DNA from 2 places in the Pseudoalteromonas sp. B131b genome. Region 1 is predicted to be linked to the other one. Evidence: predicted binding sites of a transcription regulator. Region 1 holds the regulator's gene; the other holds the start of a gene.
The links. The regulator sigma-54, encoded in region 1, starts transcription at its own class of promoters, with help from an activator protein. The targets are predictions, from matches to a motif close to GTTGGCACGNNNNTNGNNT.
Positions count from the first base shown of each region.

Region 2: P4S65_RS18270 (hemerythrin domain-containing protein) is a predicted target of sigma-54. The motif match lies at 6,064-6,082, and genes of this name have one in related genera.

Region 1 is NZ_JARLUZ010000001.1:211,409-221,764, forward strand. Features, by position in the region: gene lptA (lipopolysaccharide transport periplasmic protein LptA) at 1-400, shown strand, start outside; gene lptB (LPS export ABC transporter ATP-binding protein) at 397-1,122, shown strand; gene P4S65_RS01055 (RNA polymerase factor sigma-54) at 1,192-2,691, shown strand; gene hpf (ribosome hibernation promoting factor) at 2,718-3,005, shown strand; gene ptsN (PTS IIA-like nitrogen regulatory protein PtsN) at 3,010-3,462, shown strand; gene rapZ (RNase adapter RapZ) at 3,482-4,327, shown strand; gene P4S65_RS01075 (HPr family phosphocarrier protein) at 4,371-4,643, shown strand; gene mgtE (magnesium transporter) at 4,745-6,103, shown strand; gene P4S65_RS01085 (hypothetical protein) at 6,160-6,444, shown strand; gene P4S65_RS01090 (hypothetical protein) at 6,477-6,710, shown strand; gene P4S65_RS01095 (YgiQ family radical SAM protein) at 6,893-9,070, opposite strand; gene P4S65_RS01100 (GGDEF/EAL domain-containing response regulator) at 9,181-10,356, opposite strand, start outside.
Region 2 is NZ_JARLUZ010000002.1:63,886-74,241, forward strand. Features, by position in the region: partial or broken gene P4S65_RS18250 (DUF547 domain-containing protein) at 1-156, opposite strand, end outside; gene P4S65_RS18255 (FAD-dependent oxidoreductase) at 159-2,312, opposite strand; gene P4S65_RS18260 (TonB-dependent receptor) at 2,323-4,683, opposite strand; gene P4S65_RS18265 (hypothetical protein) at 5,099-5,512, shown strand; gene P4S65_RS18270 (hemerythrin domain-containing protein) at 5,599-6,024, opposite strand; gene P4S65_RS18275 (hypothetical protein) at 6,505-6,759, shown strand; gene P4S65_RS18280 (DUF6500 family protein) at 6,789-7,007, shown strand; gene P4S65_RS18285 (tetratricopeptide repeat-containing diguanylate cyclase) at 7,044-8,948, opposite strand; partial or broken gene P4S65_RS18290 (pseudouridine synthase) at 9,131-10,356, opposite strand, start outside.

The DNA.
Region 1 (10,356 bases):
CGTCGGAATTTTTGAAAAAAATGTTGAGATTATTCACGGCAACCGCCGTATTACAGCCGACCGTTTAGAAGTACATAAACGTGATGAATTAGGCGATAATAAACAGCTACTAATTGCAACTGGTAGCCCTGCATATTTCGAAGAAAAACAAACTGACGGCACTATAATGAGCGCCAGCGCAAACGAAGTTCGTTATGATGTAGCTAAACGATTTTTAACCCTTATTGGCGATGCACAAGTATCGCAAGCGGGTCAAAAAATAAATGCCAAGAGTATTACTTACGATATACAACAGCAATTAATTAGCGCTGAAAAAGACGAAAACTCAACCGATCGTGTGCATACTATTTTAGTACCTATTGAGACTAAAAAAGAAAAAAACGATAAAGGTCAGCCATGAGTACATTAAAAGCAGAACTATTAGCTAAAAGTTATAAAGGCCGTGAAGTTGTAAAAAATGTAGGTCTGGAAGTAAAGGCTGGCAGCATAGTCGGGTTACTTGGCCCTAATGGTGCAGGTAAAACCACAACGTTTTATATGATTGTAGGCCTTGTACCTAGTGATAAAGGCAAGATTTCTATCGACGATAACGATATTACTCTTTTACCTATGCATAGTCGTGCTAGATTAGGCATTGGTTACTTACCCCAAGAATCATCAATTTTTAGAAAGCTTACTGTTTATCAAAACTTAATGGCTATTTTAGAAACACGTAAAGAGCTAAATAAGCAAGCAAGAGAAGACACACTTAACAATTTATTAGATGAATTTAGTATTCAGCACATTCGTGATAGCCAAGGTATGGCATTATCAGGAGGCGAGCGTCGCCGAGTTGAAATAGCGCGAGCACTAGCCGCTGATCCTAAATTTATATTGCTTGATGAGCCTTTTGCTGGTGTTGACCCTATTTCAGTGTTAGATATAAAGAAAATAATAGAACATCTTAAAAATCGTGGTATTGGTGTGTTAATTACCGACCATAATGTAAGAGAAACTCTTGATGTTTGCGAAAAAGCCTACATAGTTTCTCATGGTGAGTTAATTGCATCAGGCACTCCAGAACACGTATTAAACGATAAAACAGTACGTGATGTTTATTTAGGCGAGCAATTTAGGCTGTAACATTTACGCCATGTCTTTAAGCATCTGCTAGTATTAATTATAACAACATAAAAGGATTGTTAGAGATACATGAGGCAATCATTACAGCTGCGCATGGGCCAGCAACTTACAATGACTCCACAGCTGCAACAAGCAATTCGCCTGTTGCAACTCAGTACATTGGATCTCCAGCAAGAAATACAAGAAGCACTCGACAGCAACCCCCTATTAGAGGTTGAAGAGCAAGATTACGCCGAAGATTCTGCTGGTAAAAACGAGCAAAAAGCAGATAACGACGATGTCACTGTTAGCGCAAATGCTGATGATGTTCCGAGCGAATATGAGCAAGACAGTGGTGAAGCACTTGCTAAAGATACGCTAAGTGATGAAATGGCTATGGATGTTAGTTGGGATGAATATATGAGCGCAGCCCCAGCATCATCATCAGGACCAATGCCTGAAGATGAATCTATATACCAAGGCTCCTCAACTGAAACGCTCCATGAATACCTAATGTGGCAACTACAACTGACTCCCTTTAGTCCTACCGATGAAGCGATTGCGATTGCGATTGTTGAAGCCGTCGATGATTCGGGTATTTTAACACTGAGCTGCGAAGAAATTTTAGAAAGTTTTAATCAAGAGAACGAAGAAGACAACGAAGTTGAACTTGACGAAATAGAAGCTGTTTTAAAAAGAATTCAATTGTTTGACCCTGTTGGTATTGCAGCACGTAGTTTACAAGAATGCTTATGTATTCAGCTGAACCAATACGATAAAGAAACACCCTATATTAATGAAACAAAAATGATTTTAACCGAGCACATTGATCTATTAGCTGCTCGCGACTATCGTACATTAATGAAAAAAACAAAGCTCAAAGAAGAAGAGCTTAAAGAAATAATGACTTTAATACATACTCTTAGCCCAAAACCGGCGGATACTATAGTTAGAGAAGAATCTGAGTATGTAATTCCTGATGTATCGGTGAAAAAAATAAAAGGTCGCTGGGTTGTTGAACTAAACCCAGATAGCATGCCTAAAATCAGAGTCAACAGCCAATATGCAGCAATGTCACGCACCGTTAAATCAAGTGGTGATAGCCAGTTTATTCGCTCGCATCTACAAGAAGCTAAATGGTTTATTAAAAGTTTAGAAAGTAGAAACGATACACTATTAAAAGTAACTAATTGTATTGTTAAGCAACAACAAGGTTTTTTTGAGCATGGCCCAGAAGCCATGAAACCAATGGTTTTAAATGATGTAGCAGAAATGGTCGAAATGCACGAATCAACTATTTCACGCGTAACAACTCAAAAATATATGCATACACCTCGCGGTATTTTTGAGCTTAAATATTTTTTCTCAAGCCATGTAAGTACTGAAAATGGAGGCGAATGCTCATCAACAGCAATACGCGCTCTCATTAAAAAATTAATCGCAGCAGAAAACTCAGCAAAACCATTGAGTGATAGTAAAATTGCAGATATATTAGCTGAGCAAGGAATAAAAGTAGCGAGACGTACAATCGCAAAGTATCGCGAATCTCTAGCTATTCCACCGTCAAATCAGCGAAAAAGTTTGATTTAAGACGCTAAACAAAGAGGGTAATGCTTATGCAACTAAACTTAACTGGTCGTCACGTAGAAGTAACTGATTCATTAAGAGATTATGTAAATACCAAATTTGCGAAGCTAGAAAGACACTCAGATCATATTAATAATGTTCATGTCATTCTTGATATAGAAAAATCAAACCAAAAAGCTGAGGCAACGATTCATGTAAGTGGAGCTGAGTTATTTGCCTCTACTGAACATCAAGATATGTACGCCGCCATTGACTCGCTGATTGACAAGCTCGATCGCCAAGTTATTAAACACAAAGAGAAGCTTGCTCGACACTAATATTATGAAATTAAGTTCACTTATATGCCAGGACTGCAGCAGAGCTGCGGTCCTTTTTAATAGTAAAAAAAGAATTTTAGAGTTCATCAGTCAACTTGCTCATGACAAGCTTCCATATCTTTCTCAACAAGATATTCTCAGCGCCTTAATGAATAGAGAAAAACTGGGAAGCACTGGTATAGGAAGAGGTATTGCAATCCCTCATGGGCGAATGAGCGGTGCAGAAGAGCCTTTAGCACTCGTATTAGTAAGCGAAACACCTATTAATTTTGATGCAATAGATAATCGCCCTGTTGATATATTTGTTGCTCTCATCGTACCTGATGGCGATAACCAGCAGCACTTAAAGACGCTCGCAACGATAGCTGATAAACTAAATAATAAAGATTTTTGTAAACAGTTACGCAGCGCAAAATCAGATACTGAACTGTATCAAGTTATTGTAGAACAATCGTAATTAACATAATGGGTGATAAATGGAATTAATTATCATAAGTGGCCGTTCCGGTTCTGGAAAATCGGTTGCTTTACGCGTAGTTGAAGATTTAGGTTATTATTGCGTAGATAATATTCCAATTAATCTGCTACCTTCTTTAGTGAGAAGTGTATCTGATAACTACGACAAAATTGCAGTTAGTATTGATGTCCGTAATTTACCAAAAGAGCAAGATGAATTTAACGATATCCTTGAATACTTACCTGGCTTTGCTAAACCGACTCTGTTTTATCTAGACAGTGAGGATCAAACATTAATTAAACGTTTTTCTGAGACTCGCCGTCTACACCCGTTATCAGTTGACTCATTACCTCTTGATTTAGCTATAAAAAAAGAAAAAGAACTACTCGATGTTCTCACTACTCGCGCTGACTATATGATCGACACGAGTGATTTAAGTGTTCATCAACTTGCTGAATCAATTCGTGAAAAAATTCTGGGTAAAAAAGATAAACAACTCATTGTTACTTTTGAGTCATTTGGCTTTAAACACGGCATTCCTAAGGAAGCTGATTATGTCTTTGATGCACGCTTTTTACCGAACCCACATTGGGAGCCAGAATTAAAACCTTTAAATGGCTTAGACCAACCCGTAAAGGATTACTTAGCCAGCCACAGCATTGTCCAAAAGTTCACTTGGCAAATTCAAACTTTTGTACAAACATGGTTGCCACATTTAGAGCGAAATAACCGTAGCTACTTAACTATTGCTATAGGTTGTACTGGTGGGCAACATCGCTCAGTATATTTAGCACAAACGATTGGTGAAAGTTTTTCGATGACACATCCAAATGTAAAAATCCGCCATAGAGAACAAGAAAAATAACTCATTCAAAATAATCATCTGTTCAGCTTAGGTAGAGTAACTTATGCGTTTAGAAGACACTTTTTTAATAAAAAATAAATTAGGACTTCATGCAAGAGCCGCTACAGTATTAGCGCAACTTGCAATTAAATTTGATGCCTCAATCATGATATATCAAGATGATAAAGAAGCGCCTGGGGACAGTGTATTGGCTTTAATGCTACTGGAAAGCAGTCAAGGAAAAGAGGTAAAAGTAGTGTGTGAGGGCCCTGATGCCGAACAAGCTTTACATGCCGTTGGTCAATTGATAGCACAACGCTTTAATGAAGAAGAATAGCACTTAGCTAAAAACCGAAACTAAGATAAACTAAATGTGGTTAATTACCCCATTAATAAACCTCCCTATCCATAGTTATATAAAAATCAATAAGGACGCCAATGCCTGAAGCTTTTGAACAAGACTATCCACTACAACAATTAAAACAAGTGACAAAGTCGCTTAACAGTGGTCAATTTGTTCAAGTTAGGCGGATGTTAGCAAAAACAGCTCCTTGTGATACCGCATTATTATTAGAGTCATCGCCGCATAAAATTCGCCGACTACTTTGGCAATTGGTTGACCCTGATGTACAAGGTGATGTTCTTGAAGAGCTTTCCGAAGATGTTCGTTTAGGCATTATTGCCCAAATGGAACCTGAGCACATTGCAGCCGCAACTGAAGACATGGGCCACGATGACTTAGGTGAAGTACTCCGTAGTTTACCAGACACCGTTTATAAAGACGTTGTCAGCGCGATGGATATTCAAGACCGTGAGCGTGCAACACAAGCACTTTCATATCAAGAGCGTTCAGCTGGCGCGCTAATGAACACCGATACGGTAACCATTCGTCCTGATGTAACGCTCGATGTTGTACTTAGATATATTAGGCTACGTGGGGAGCTACCAGAAGGTACAGATGACCTATATGTTGTTGATAAACACAACTGTTTTATAGGCGCTCTATCACTGAGTACGTTATTAACGAACCCACCTGAAAAAATTGTTCGCGATTTGATGGATGAAGATTGTGAATCAATCCCAATTTCAATGGATGAAAGTGAAGTCGCGCAACTATTTGAGCGCCATAATTGGATATCAGCACCTGTTGTGGATGATAACGATCAATTACTTGGTCGTGTCACTATCGATGATATTGTTGACGTAATTCGAGAAGATGCAGAGCATAGTTTACTAGGCTTAGCCGGTCTAGATGATGAAGAAGATACCTTTGCGCCAGTACTAAAAAGCTCTAAAAAACGCTCAGTTTGGTTAGGTGTCAATTTACTAACCGCACTTGCAGCTGCCTTTGTTGCTAGCTTTTTTGAAGGAACACTAGATGTTTTACCTATTTTGGCGGTACTAAACGGTATTGTCCCTTCTATGGGTGGCGTTGCAGGAAGTCAATCGTTAACGCTTGTTATACGCGGTATTGCGGTAGGCCATATAAACCAAACAAACCAACGTTTTTTAATGATGAAAGAACTTGCCATTGGTGCGTTAAACGGTATTTTGTGGTCATTATTAATTGCAGGTGTTATTGCCCTATGGCAATGGGACTTTATGCTTGGTGGTGTACTTGCCTTCGCTATGTTTATGAACTTAGTCGTGGCTGGTGTGGCTGGCGCAAGTATTCCAATAATACTTAAAAGAATGAATATAGACCCCGCACTTGCAGGGAGTGTGGTGCTAACCACTGTGACAGATATTGTTGGTATATTCGCCTTTTTAGGAACTGCTACCTGGTTGCTGGTATAAATTAGAATTTTTTGCAAATAACTAAAGTAAAAAATACTTAGGGTAAAGCAGCAATTATGACAACGAATATCAAGAATAAAAAAGTGACACCCAAAAAAACGCTAAAACAAAAAAGCGTATCCATATTAAAAAGTGTATTGGTATATAGCTCTATATTTTTCGTCATTTATACCGCCGTCAATTGGTGGCGGCAACCTGTCATGCCAGCAAATCCTCAATTACAATTAACAGATTATAAAGGGCAAAACATTGATCTAGCAGCAATGAGCCAAGATAAACCAACCCTTGTGTATTTTTGGGGAACTTGGTGCTCTATTTGTAGTATTACCTCCCTGCCATAAACGAACTCGCAAACGAGAATAATTATCCTGTCGTGAGCATCGCAATAAAATCAGGTTCTGATCAAGAACTACATAACTATCTAAATGATCATGGCTACAGTTTTACGACCGTCAACGATCAACACAGTGAGATATTTACCGCTTGGCAAGGGCAAGTCACGCCATCTTATATAATCTTAAAAGATAATAAAATGACGCAAGGGCTAACAGGTATTCAGCCGTTATGGTCACTTAAATTACGTTTGTGGTTATCATCAACGTTATAAGGAAGAACTGACTGCAAATATATAGGCACTAAATACGCGCAGCTCAAAGAGGGGCTCTAAAAGCTCACTCTTTATCATCTACAATAATATTGATAATAAAGAGCAAGGTTAACTCAACTTACGTATTACGAAGGCTGAAAAGCGCGTATCGCAATTAAACTAATAACTGGCAGATTGAATTACTAACGTGTACTTTGACGATTACCACCTACTTTTGGTTTAGTGTTTGCCTTTTTAAATTGGCTAAAACCGGTATGTCGCGTTAATGCTGGTCGCCCGCCTTTTTTACCGCCTTTACCTATTTTTTCATCACGCCCTTCTTCTGGCACTAAACAGTTAGGCCCTTTACCAATTAAATTAGCTTTACCCATTTTACGTAGTGCTTCACGTATCATCGGCCAACCTGCTGCATCATGGTAGCGTAAAATAGCTTTATGCAATCTACGTTGGCGAGCGCCTTTAGGTACTGGAACAACTTCTGAGTTGTTTTTTATATTACGTAAAGAGTTCATCTCTGTATGGTAAATAGTCGTCGCATTAGCCATAGGTGATGGGTAAAAATTTTGTACCTGATCAAGCTTAAAGTCGTTTGATTTAAGCCATAAAGCCATATTTACCATGTCTTCATCTTTTGTACCTGGGTGAGCAGATATAAAGTAAGGAATTAAATACTGCTTTTTACCGGCTTCTTTAGAGTACTTATCAAATAGTTCTTTAAATTGATCGTACGCTCCCATACCTGGTTTCATCATTTTTGATAATGGACCATCCTCTGTATGCTCTGGCGCTATTTTTAAGTAGCCACCCACATGATGAGTTACTAACTCTTTAACGTAACGAGGGTCGCGTACAGCTAGGTCATAACGAACACCTGAAGCAATCAATACCTTTTTAATACCCTTAACTTCACGTGCTTTTTTATACAAATCTATTGTTGGCGTATGATCTGTATCCATGTGTTTACAAATATCAGGATATACACATGATAAGCGTCTACAGGTACTCTCTGCCTTTTTGCTCGTACAGCGCAGCTTATACATATTCGCCGTTGGACCACCTAAATCAGAAATAACACCAGTAAAGCCGGGAACTTTATCTCTAATTTGTTCAATTTCTTCAATAATAGATTCTTGCGAACGACTTTGAATAATGCGCCCTTCATGCTCTGTAATTGAGCAAAACGAACAACCACCAAAACAGCCACGCATAATATTAACTGATGTTTTAATCATATCGTAAGCAGGTATTTTAGCATCACCATAACTTGGGTGAGGAATACGCTGATACGGCAAACCAAATACAGCATCCATTTCATGTGTTTCTAACGGGTATGCTGGCGGGTTTACCCAAATAGAACGATCGCCGTGTCGCTGAAACAGCGCTCTTGCACAACCAGGATTTGTTTCTTGATGCAAAATGCGCGAGGCGTGGGCGTACAAAGGTTTGTTAACACTTACTTGCTCATAAGCAGGTAACTTAACGTAGGTTTTTTCCCACGGTTTAGGTCGCGCAGGCTGAACCATAATTGGTTTTGCAGCTTCAGCTTTTAAATCAATACCGGCTTGTTTAAATTCAGATTTACTACAGCCAACATCATCCGCGCCATATGGGTTTGGAATAGGGTCGATTTTACCAATTTTATCAATAGCGGTAGAATCACTGCCACGCCAACCAGGTAGGGGCTCTTTTCGAATAACAGCCGTGCCGCGAATATCCTGAATCGTATCCATCGTTTCGCCCGCCGCAATACGGTGTGCAACTTCAACTAACGGGCGCTCTGCGTTGCCATAAATTAAAATATCCGCTTTTGCATCAAACAAAATACTACGACGTACTTTTTCTTGCCAATAATCATAATGAGCAATACGACGAAGGCTAGCTTCAATACCACCAATAACAATTGGGATACCTTTGTATGCTTCACGGCATTTTTGCGAGTAAATCATTACGGCACGATCGGGGCGTTTACCGCCGACGTTATCAGGTGTGTAAGCATCATCATGACGCATACGCTTTTCGGCAGTATAGCGGTTGATCATTGAATCCATGTTCCCAGCTGTTACACCAAAAAATAAATTCGGTCTGCCTAGCTCCATAAATGCATCTTTAGAGTCCCATGCTGGCTGGGCAATAATGCCCACTCTAAAGCCTTGCGCTTCAAGTACACGGCCAATTACCGCCATACCAAAACTAGGATGATCAACGTACGCGTCGCCACTGATAATAATTATGTCGCAGCTATCCCAGCCAAGTGCATCCATTTCTTCACGTGTAGTAGGTAAAAATGGCGCGGTGCCATAACATTCAGCCCAATATTTAGGGTATGAAAATAAGGCGCGCTTAGCTTTGAGTGTGCTCATAAATTTAGCCGTAGAATAACAAAAGGCGCGAATTATACCTTATAGCATTGTTTATATATACAACATTACAATGTGTGATGTGGCTTTAGCTGTAAAATCATAATTTAACTTTAATTATTTTGCTTATTAATAAACTCAATTAATTCGTGCTCAGGCATCGGCTTGGCATACATAAACCCTTGCACCTCATCGCACCCTAAATCTTTCAAAAATTTAGCTTGTTCCTGCGTTTCTACTCCTTCTGCAATCGTTTTTAAACCCAACTTAGCACCAAGTGATATAATCAAAGCAGCTATTGCACCTGTGTCATCATTTGGTAAACCTTTAATAAACGCCCTATCTATTTTTAATCTATCAATTGGTAAACTCTGGATATAACTTAAAGATGAAAAGCCTGTACCAAAATCATCAATAGCCACCTCAACACCTAATTTTTTGAGTTCTTGGAGTGTATTAATGACAGTTTCTAACTCATCCATAACCACACTTTCAGTTACTTCCAACTCTATATTTTTTGGCTGCACACCATATTTTAATAATGTATTTTTAACGGTTTGTGCATACCCTTTTACTTTAAATTGTGGAACAGATACATTTACTGCAATGCAAATATCTGCGCCGGCACTTTCCAATCGTTTTTGTTGCTGGCATGCTTGCTCTAATACCCATTGTCCTATATCAACTATTAGCCCTGCATCTTCAGCTAAGGGAATAAATACAGCAGGTGAAATATAAGTGCCATTTTCTAAAGGCCAGCGCAAAAGCGCCTCACAGCCAATTAATGATAGATCATTAAACGCCAATTGAGGCTGATACCACACCTCTAGTTTATTTCTAGCAAAATCATGCCTTAGTTGCCTAATAATACCGAGTCGCCATGCAATGGCGTCCTCCATATCAACGCAGTAATAAACACCTTCTTTATGTTTATTCTTTTTAGCTTGATTAAGCGCAATATAAGCTACTTTGAGGGTTTCAATACCTGTACTTTGAAAATCTTGCTGTTGACATAAACCAATTTTAAACCCCACCGGTAATATATGCTCTGCAGCACAAAATGAAATACTAAGTTTTTCGTTAAAGTCTGTAATATTAAATTCATTTTTAAGGATAACAAAACCAAATACATCAGCCCCAATACGTGATAGTAATTTAGCTGTTGGGTAAATTTCCTTTAAACGCTCAACAATAGCAATTAATAACTTATTACCAACCTCTTGCCCTAAACCATTATTAACATCCGAAAAATTCATTACATCAAGTAAAACAAGAAGGTAGTCATTTTT
Region 2 (10,356 bases), on a different contig from region 1:
AGTACTGTGATTATGGTTAATGGCGACAACATGCTTATTTAACAATGCATTCCAGCTATCGTGCATGCTCTGGGCTTGGGCCGAAAATGACGCTGCAAACGATGTTACAACTAAAGCCGAACCAAGTAGTAATGCTTTTAAAGGTGTTTTAAACATAATTAACCTCGACGCCAAGTGTGGTATTTTTCAAGCAAGTTAAGCACTTTTTCAGGTGCATGAGCGCGTTTCCACTCACCTGCTGCGTATTTATTACCTTCAGCCCAAGTAGGGTAGCTGTGGATAGTACCGAGTATTTTGTTAAGGCCTAAACCGTGTTTCATTGCCAGTACAAACTCAGCAATTAAATCGCCAGCGTGTTCAGATACAACAGTAACGCCCAATATTTTGTCTTTGCCTTTTGGTGTAATCACTTTAATAAAGCCTTTTGTAGCGCTGTCGGTAATTGCACGGTCTAGCTCTTCAAATTCAAAGCGAGTAATTTCGTAATCTATGCCTTTGTCTTTTGCGTCTTGTTCGTTTAAACCAACACGTGCTACTTCTGGGTCAATAAACGTAGTCCACGGAATAACACGGTAATCTACTTTAAACTTTTTAAGGTGACCAAATAAGCCATTTACCGCAGCGTACCAACCCTGATGGGCTGCCACATGTGTAAATTGGTATGGACCTACAATATCACCCGCTGCAAAAATATTTGGATACAGTGTTTCTAGATATTCGTTAGTTACTACTGTGCGGTTTGTTTCAATGCCAAGCTCTTCAAGGCCATAACCTTTAAGGCGCGCACTTCGACCAACGGCACATAGTAGCTCATCGTATTCAATATCTATTTCTTTGTCGTTATGTTTAACAACAATATATTTTTTACCATCGCGAGCTTCACAACGTAATGCCTGATGCGATGTTAAAATATTAACGCCGCTTTCGGTTAACGCTTCGTGAGCAAAAGTAGACACTTCAAGATCTTCTTTGATCATGATGCGCTCCGCCATTTCAATTTGCGTAACACTTGAACCTAAACGTGCAAAGCTTTGTGCTAATTCGCTACCAATTGGGCCACCACCAAGTACTACAAGTTTTTTAGGGGCTTCATCTAGCTCTGCAAATTTATTCCACAATGTATCGCTTGTTACATAGCCTGTTTCTTCAATACCAGGTAGTGGCGGTACAAATGGGCGTGCGCCAGTTGCAATAACAATGGTGCGTGCAGTTAATGTTTGCGTGCCGCCATCGTTAAGTTTAATTTCTACAGTCCATGGGTCGATTAATTTACCGTAACCTTTTACTACATCTACGCCTAGATTGGTGTAACGCTCAACACTGTCGTGTGGTGCTACATCTGCAATTACTTTATGTACACGTGCCATTACTTTTTTGAACGAAAACTGTGGAGTTGTGTTTTCTAAGCCATATTTTTCACCGTGGCGAATTTGCTCTGCAATTTTAGCGCTTTTAATAACGGCTTTACTTGGAACGCAACCGTAGTTTAAACAGTCGCCGCCCATTTCGCCCGCTTCAATAAGGGTTACTTTTGCTTTAACAGCGGCAGCAATATAACTTGTTACTAAACCACCTGCGCCTGCGCCAATAACAATCATGTTACGGTCGAATTTTTTAGGTTTAGTGTAGTTTTTGTATACGCGACGTTTTTTAAACACGTTTAAAATTCCTTTAGCAATGAATGGAAAAATACCCAATAAAGCGAATGATAAGATTAAGTTGAATGATAAAATTCCAGATAAGCTCTCTATTTGCGCCAGTTGCGTACCTGCATTAACAAATACAAACGTACCGGCTAGCATACCTGCTTGGCTTACCCAGTAATAAGTCCATGACTTTATTGAGGTAACACCCATTAGTAAATTGATTAAAAAGAACGGAAACACCGGCACTAAACGAAGAGTAAATAAGTAAAATCCACCTTCTTTTTCAACGCCAGCATCAATTGCGGCTAAGCGCTCAGGAAAACGTTGTTTAATAGTGTCGCGTAGTAAGTAACGCGATACTAAAAAAGCAAGTGTTGCGCCAATAGTTGAGGCAAAAGATGCAACCAATAAGCCTTCAACTAAGCCAAACAATGCACCTGCTGCAAGTGTTAAAATAGCGGCGCCTGGTAACGAGAGAGCAGTTACTACTACGTACAGTAAAAAGAACCCACCAATAACGAGTAACGGTGACTGCTCTTTGTAATCGCTAAACTGATCCATCGATCCTTTTAAGCCATCAAGCGTAAGTAGTTGGTGTAAGTCAAAATGAAAGAACAGACCGACGGCGGCCGCTGCAATCAATAATAGAAATATTTTTTTAATCATGTTCTCTCTCTTAAAAACTATGCGTAAGGGTTAACTTGGCGTTTATTGGCAACTCAGGAAAAGCTAAAGTTGCACCAAAGTAACCGCCTTCAAATACGGGGCGCCAGTTTTTTTGATTTGTGACGTTATTTACATCTAAACGTAATTTAGTACTAGGCGTAAAAGCATAGCTAGTATTTACGTTTAATGTGTACTGATCACGAATTTTTACCGTCGCTAAAAAGTCCAATGGGTAACTCTTTGTATATAGACCTGAAAAACCCGTTTGCCATTTCGAATTAATTGAATAATTTCCGTTAAAACTGAACGATTGCTCAGGAATGCCTTGAACTTGGCGATTAGAGCGTGCAAATGGTGTAAAGCTTGGGGCACCAACACCGGTGCCTGCGATAATATCTGGACGAGAGTTGTCAAATGCATCTGCTACTTGCGCTGAATCTTGACTGCTTGCAGAGTTGTCGTAACGTGCATCAATATAACTGTAGCCGGCACTTAACCAATAAGGGTAGGCATCGTAAAACACTTGGCCTTCAAACCCTTGTGTACGAATACCGGTATTGCTTCCATCGCGGTTACGTAAACTACGACGTTGGCTAAACAAAGCACCATCGGCGTACCAATCGCTGTCGGTTGGTGCGTATTTTAAACCAAACTCAACAAGGGTGTTTTCGGTAGCAAAATTTTGTGCACTGATTGTGTTGTCGCCACCCAGTGATGTACCGCCAGCCATGCTGTTTGATGTAGCTTCGTTATAACTTGCTGCACCGTAAGTGGTGTAATCATTATTTAGTTTGTAATTAAAGCTAACTTGACCCGATTGCAGCGTGTCATTAATGCTATCACTTGCTGCAACTTGACCTTGTGGTGCGATTGGGTCGCGCGCATCTACATCATAATAATCAACACGATAACCTACGCTTGTATGAAACTTATTTGTCCAATCTGAATCTTGCTGAATAGCAAGCCCAGTTTGCCATGAGCGAGAGTCCGTAGTGTCTGATAAGTTAAAGTCGCCGCTACCATCGTTATTAATATCGTACTGGCCACCGGGAGATACGAACACCCCCGGGCTAATTTCAATTAAACGCGCTTGTTGCGTATCGGTTAAAGGAATACGACGATTTGAAATTGGGCCAGTTAAATCAATAGGCAAGTCGGCTTCGGTAGTAAATTGGCTATAGCCTAATACGCGATTATAGCGCACATCAAATGCAAAAATTGTTTGCTGTTCATTGCTCCATTGGTAAGTCAATTCGGTACGATTTTGCGCGGTATCGGCACCGTCTATAATTTCAACAAAGCTGTTTTGTGCAATTTCTTCGCGTTGTAAGTGCTGAAAATACGTAATATTTTTTATTGATGCATTGCTGGAAAGTTCACGCTTATAAATGCTGTGTAGTAAGTAAGTAGTAGCTTCGTTTTGATTATCAGGATCGGTAAGTACCGTACTACGGTCTATTTTTACTTGCCCAGTAGGTGAAACAATAGAACCAGCCGCTGGTATTGTACTGCCATTTGCTTGTACGCCTTGGCCAGTAATGTATAAGCCATGATCTATGAGTACTTGTGTTGGGCGGTTAATACCTGCGTTATCGGTAAATTCAACTTGGTACAACTCAAAGTTAAGATCCCAGCTGCTCTTGTCATCAGGTAATACCCGAAGGGCAGCAAATAGGCTGTCACTTTTAGTACCTGAAAAATCATAGTAACTGCCGTTATCTATGTGCTCAGCGCTCACTCTAAAGCCAACTTTGTCTTTTACAATCGGTGCGCTGTAATCGACCAAAACGCGGTATTGATCCCACCGGCCCGCGGATAAACTTGCTTTGCCTTTGCTTTCATCGGTAGATGCTTTTTTAGAATGTAGATTCACAAAGCCGCCGTTACGTTGACTTGAGCCAAATAGAACCGGCGGTGCGCCTTTTACAACATCAATTTGTTCTACTGCGTTGAACGATAACGGCACCCCAAAACCATTATTGCCAGCTTGGCGGCGTGTACCATCTTGAAAAAGCTCACCCAATTGTCCGCGAATTGTTGGCAAACTTGGTGCACCAAAGCCACTCGCTGAATAGGTATTAGGGCTTACTGCTAATACATCTTGTAGCGTAGTAATATTAAGTTGCTCTATTAACTCACTTGAAATTGGTGTTACCGAGCGGGCTATATCTTGTAGTGCTAAGTTATCACCAAACGGGCCATCTACAGTGGTATCTTTAACTGAAAGGCCTTGAGATTTAGTAATTTGGCCCGCCACTTCAATGTGCTCTATTACATCATTTTTTGTTATTTTTAATTCTTCAGCTGCAAATGAGTTAAGTGGTGTATTTAATATGGCGGCTAAGGATAAAGCCAAGTATGCGTGTTTCAAACGTTTTCTCTCTACGGTTATATGTTGATGTCGATAAAGACCGAAAGGTTTAAAAATAACTTTCAGTAAACCTTCGATTCTTTTTGTTTATAGAACATTATAAAAACAGTTGCTTTTTAGGGGCTGTAATTAAGTAATGTTGTTTCATTAGTGGATGAAACATCAATAGATCAATTGTATGATATTCCCTGTAAATTATTGCTTTTAATCGGCTTTTTATTGTAGTCTACTTTTGGGTAGTTAACCTTTTATTATGTATTAACTTCCATATAATAAATCTGCATATTTCAAATAATCCACGCTTTATTTTCTAAAAGTAAAATAAGCAAAAATAATTACGCTGTGTTGAAATAAAAACTAACTAATACGGTCTTGATTACTTCAAGGTTTATTTATACATTTTTGAGGGAATTTTATGACAGGTTCAATGAGTTCAGACGTACAAAAACGTCTGCAGTGGTCTCTTTTATCGCTTCGTTTAGGCGTTTTTATTGTAATGATCATGTGGACATTCGATAAATTCGTAAATCCAGGCCATAGCGCACGTATTTTCGAGCACTTTTATGGGATCAGCGGTTCATCAGACATGGTTGCTTATGTTATCGGTGCTCTGCAACTTGTATTAGTATTGGCATTTTTAGCGGGTATTAAAAAACGCATTACTTATGGTGTGATTTTTGTGATGCATGGCTTGTCTACGCTTTCATCTTATAACCAATACATAGATGGCTTTAATAACTTATTATTCTTCACTGCATGGCCAATGTGGGCTGCGTGTTTTACACTTTACTTATTACGCGACCAAGACGTGAAATTTACTGTGAAGTAGTAAAAGAAAAAATGGTTATAAGCCATATGGCTTATAACCAATAAGTACACAGGGAGTGTGTGGAAGTCGATTTATATGTTATGCAACTAGTGCATAGCATCGTTATATTGCTCAGCAAGGCTCTCTTTTTGCCCTTCGTTAAGTGCTTTACCCGCTAATTGAAACACTTCGTGTTCTTCTTCACTTAAATGATGATGTACCAAATGGTGCAGCTTTTTAGCTGTAACTAACCATGCAGACGAGCTCATTTCTGTATCTTCAAGTTGTTCAATTAATTCATCAATTTCGTGATGTTCAGCTACGCTGTGGCGTGCTTTTTCATGAGTTAAGTCATCAAACATAAGTGGGTTATAAAAGTAACGTTCTTCAAATTTTGCATGTTCTTCTAATTCTGTTTTTAGCTCATCCATTAACTTGTGGCGCTGCTCTGTGTCGCCGTGTGTTTGAATAAGCGCATCTACTAATTTTCGTTGTTTGTCGTGATCGTGACGTAGCGCTTCAAAAATATTCATAATTAGTCCTTTTACAATTTATTTGCTTATAACACTAACTAGCAAACGAAATGCCAAATATTAAGTTATTGTATTTTAATGAATATATTTTAATTTTTTTATTCTTAGGCTGCTATCACTGTAAATTTTACATTTGCATGAATGCAATAATTTCAGGTTTTTGCGTAGTTCAATTATAAAAGTGAGTATAAATCCCTACAGAACCTTACAAATATTTACTGGTTGTTTATTTTATTGCAGTGATAAAGTAGCAGCGTTATTTAGGTACAACCTATATGTTACTCCCACATATAACATCAATCGGTATAAATGCAGGTAGCACGTTAACTTAATAGGATAGTTTAAGGATGAACATAAAAACCCCCATCGCCGCATTATTGCTGTGCGCTCTACTGAGTGCATGTAGTACTGCCTCGCGTTCTGACCCTAACTTGCAGCTGTGATTTAAAGTAAATAAGTTGCGTAAAAATAGGATTGGTTATGAAGCAATTGTTGATAGCAATTTCACTTTTATTATTACTAAGCGCTTGTACGGCGAAGCCTTACGCAGGCTCGGCAAAATGTATGGAACAAGCAGATATTGCATACGAAACCGATACACGTAAAAATGAGACATTAGATAATGAATGCAAAGCTGCAAAAGTAAATACGCCTAATAAAGAGCTTGAGAATCATGGCTTGGTTGATAGAAGCCTTTTACAGCTAATCGTTAGCGTTTTAAATGGCGTATTTTAATAGTAAAAATATAATTAAATAAGGTATGTATGAGAGAAGAACTAAGAGCAAAAATAATTACCGTATGCGATAAAAAAATAGCAGCTAAAGGCGAAAATGTGGGGCTTTCTTTTTATGCATTTTTTGCCAATAAAAACGACGACCCAGAGCTACTTATGGAGGCCGCTACTTGGTGGATACACACCCATAAATTAGATCATTTTGTAAAAGCACATAAAATTAAACAGATGGTTTTAGACGGACTTTAGTCAAGTAAATGAGCCAATACTTTTAGCTGTGCTTATTTAATCAACAACGACTTGTTTTCTTCCGTTTTCTTTTGCTTTATAAAGTAATTTATCTGCATGCTTAATAAGAACATCTAGTGTACTTTTTAAAGGGCTACTTACAGAGGCTCCCACACTAAAAGTGATTTTTGTATCACTAGGAAGGTCTTTTATATTACTACAATGCTCGGTAAACCTAGTGGCGAGCTGGTCAAATATATCTCGAATAGCTAGTTCGTCAACCAAATTAAGTGCAAACAACCATTCTTCGCCGCCGTAGCGGCCAAACTGATGATCACCATTTAGTGTTTCTTTTACAGCTTTTGCAAAGGCAATAAGAACTAAATCTCCAACATCGTGACCAAATTGGTCGTTAACTTTTTTAAAGTAGTCTAAGTCAACAATTGCTATCGTCATTTTACCTTCATCAAGCTTTGCTTCTGCTGCGCGCATTATTCCTCTACGATTAGGGCTATTTGTTAGATAATCTGTTAATGAAATATCGTGATATTTTTGACGTTGTCGAGCTTGCCGATAAAATAAAAATAATGAAGCAATCACTAAAATAAATGCAATAGCAGCGCTAAGTCGCCAAATTATTTTTTGTTGGTACTCTTCTTTAGCTTGTAGTTCACTAATGTCTTTTTCGTACTCTAGTTGCTGTATTTTTTCTTCTTTTTCTTTTACTTCAAACTTGACCTGAAGTGTTTTTATATTACTTTCACTGGTAGCTTCGTAGTGTTTTTTTGTATAAAGGAGTTTTTGTTCAATTGCTTCAAAAGCCTCGTCAGTGTAGTTAAGGCGTCGCTTTAGCTCATAGCGTTTACTTAAAAAATCGGCTTTATAAATACTGCGGCTGAATTTATCTAATTTTAAAAATACCTCATCGTTTGCTTCATTTGCTTGATCAAGTAAATCTAGTTTTATATATATGTCAGCTAACAAAATGAGTGAAGCGAGTTGCATGTCGTGAACACCTGCAGAAAGAGCAAGCTCAATATTTTCTTTAGTTAAAGTTAAAGCTTTATCGTAGTTTGCTTGTAAGTACTCAATACTGGCAATTGAGTACTGAGCAAAGGTTAAGCCTTTTTGCATATTAGCTTTTTTAAAATAGAGCAATGCTTTGTCTAGGTATATTAAGGCATCTTTAGGTTTTTCTATCTCAAGCAATATATTGCCTAAACTCCAATATGCTTTTGCAGTAAAAAGCCCATCTTGTGTTTGCTCATATGCCGCAACCGCTTTTTTTGCATAATATACGGCTTTATCTTTTTCGTTTAGATAATTGTATGCATCGGCTATTTTTCTAAAAAAGTATCCTTGAGATGCTGAATCGTCATCTTTTAATGCTAATTCTAGCCCCTCTAGAGCAACATTTAGGGTCTTTTTCAATGAATCTGTATCGGTGTAATAGTAAGCAAGTGCTCGTAAAATAATGATTTTTTCTTTAGTCGAATACTGTTGCAAGCTCTCTTCTAATTTCGTGGCTAGTATTAGTGCTGGAGCTGGGTTTGGCTTTCTCGCTAAAGACTTCAGTTGTGATTCGAGAAATAATAAATGAACACTTTTTTGATTTGGTAACTCTTTGTTCTTTAAGTAATAAGACAAGTGTGTGTTTAACGCCTCGTATTTTTCTTGTCTAAAAAGTAGCTCCGCATACAAAGCGGCCGCTTCTAGATGAAGTTTATCCCAATTTTGCTCTTTGCTTATTTTAAACGCTTGAGTGAGTTTGTCTTCATTTTGAAGATAGTCTATTTCATTTAGTTTTATGTTATTGATGAGAGCTTGAGCCGCTTGGTAATTTTGCGGATATGGCTCATCGTTAGCTGAGGCAAAATTACACCAAAGTAAAAACGAGACTAGAGCAATACACTTTGCCCATAAAGTATTATCTAAAATGTTTATTTGTATATTGCTAGTCATTTTAACCCTTTGATGACTTATTTTTATCAGTGAAATAATTTTGTTTATATTGTTTGTTAAGCTATTTCTTGAATCTATTTTTATATTTGTTTTTTGAAAAAAACTTAATCATAAACGATTTCAATTTAACTAATAAAAACCATAATTTGTATAATATAGCAGTTGTGGCCATATGCATTTGATTAAAAATCAGCAGCGACTTCAAATTTCAATCGCTCGAGCGTAATGGGGTGAGTAAATGCTAAGTATTCTGCATGTAAATGTAATCTATCGGCTTTTTGTCCGTAATGTGTGTCGCCTATAATTGGCATGTTTAAACCTAAACTGTGTGCGCAATGCACTCTTAATTGATGAGTTCGCCCTGTTTTAGGGTATAACTGTAATCGGGTAATGTTGTTGTTACGCTCTAAAACCTGCCAGATAGTGAGCGACGGCTTACCATGTTTGTAACACACCATTTGGCGCGGTTTATCATCAAAGTCGAGCACTAAGGGTAAATCAATTACTCCGCTGTCCTCAGCTACGTTACCATTAACTAGTGCGACATAACGTTTATCTATAGTGCGTTCAATAAACTGCTTTTGCAGTGCTTTGTGCACACGTTTATTAAGTGCAATCATCAATAACCCAGAAGTCGACATATCTAATCTGTGTACAATTAGTGGGCCTGATGCCTCTGGAAACTGCGTTTTGATTCGCATATAAACTGAGTCACTAATATTAACGCCAGGTACCGATAAAAACTCAGCGGGCTTATTTACCACAAGTAAGTCGTCATCTTTATAAACAATACTTAAATCTTTACCCTGAGCTGGGTTGATAAGTAGCGGGTTATCTTCAACGTTTAAACCCTTTAACATATGCCCAAGTATTGGTTGGCATTTACTGTAACAAGATGGGTAGTAATTTTTATGCTGCCTAATTGCCGATTTAGGCGCTGCTCCCCACCAAAATTCAGCCATAGCAAGTGGCTTTAAGTCATGTTTATAGGCGTATTGTAATAATTTTGGCGCAGCACAATCGCCAGCACCCGAAGGAGGAGTGTGCTCAGGTAATGCTGCAAAAATAGCATTTAAATCTGTAGTTTCTCCATTTGCATTTAAAAATTGGTACTGCGCAAATAATTTTTTTGTAAGCTTTTAGAAAGCGTTTTACGGCGTTTTTTTAAATGAGCAATTTCATCAGAAATATTGATGTGTGTTTGCTGCAGTGACTCGATTATATTTTGCCAATAGGCTTTAAGTGCCAGCAGTTGCTTTTTTCTACGATACTTTGCCCTGCAAGCTTATTTTTTAACTGCTCAAAATCACTTTCGTTAAGCTCTAATTCGCCTTCGGTACGTTGTATTTTACGTTGCTGACGACCGGCTTGCATTACTGCCTGTTGAGCTAATAGTGCTTGCTGGTAG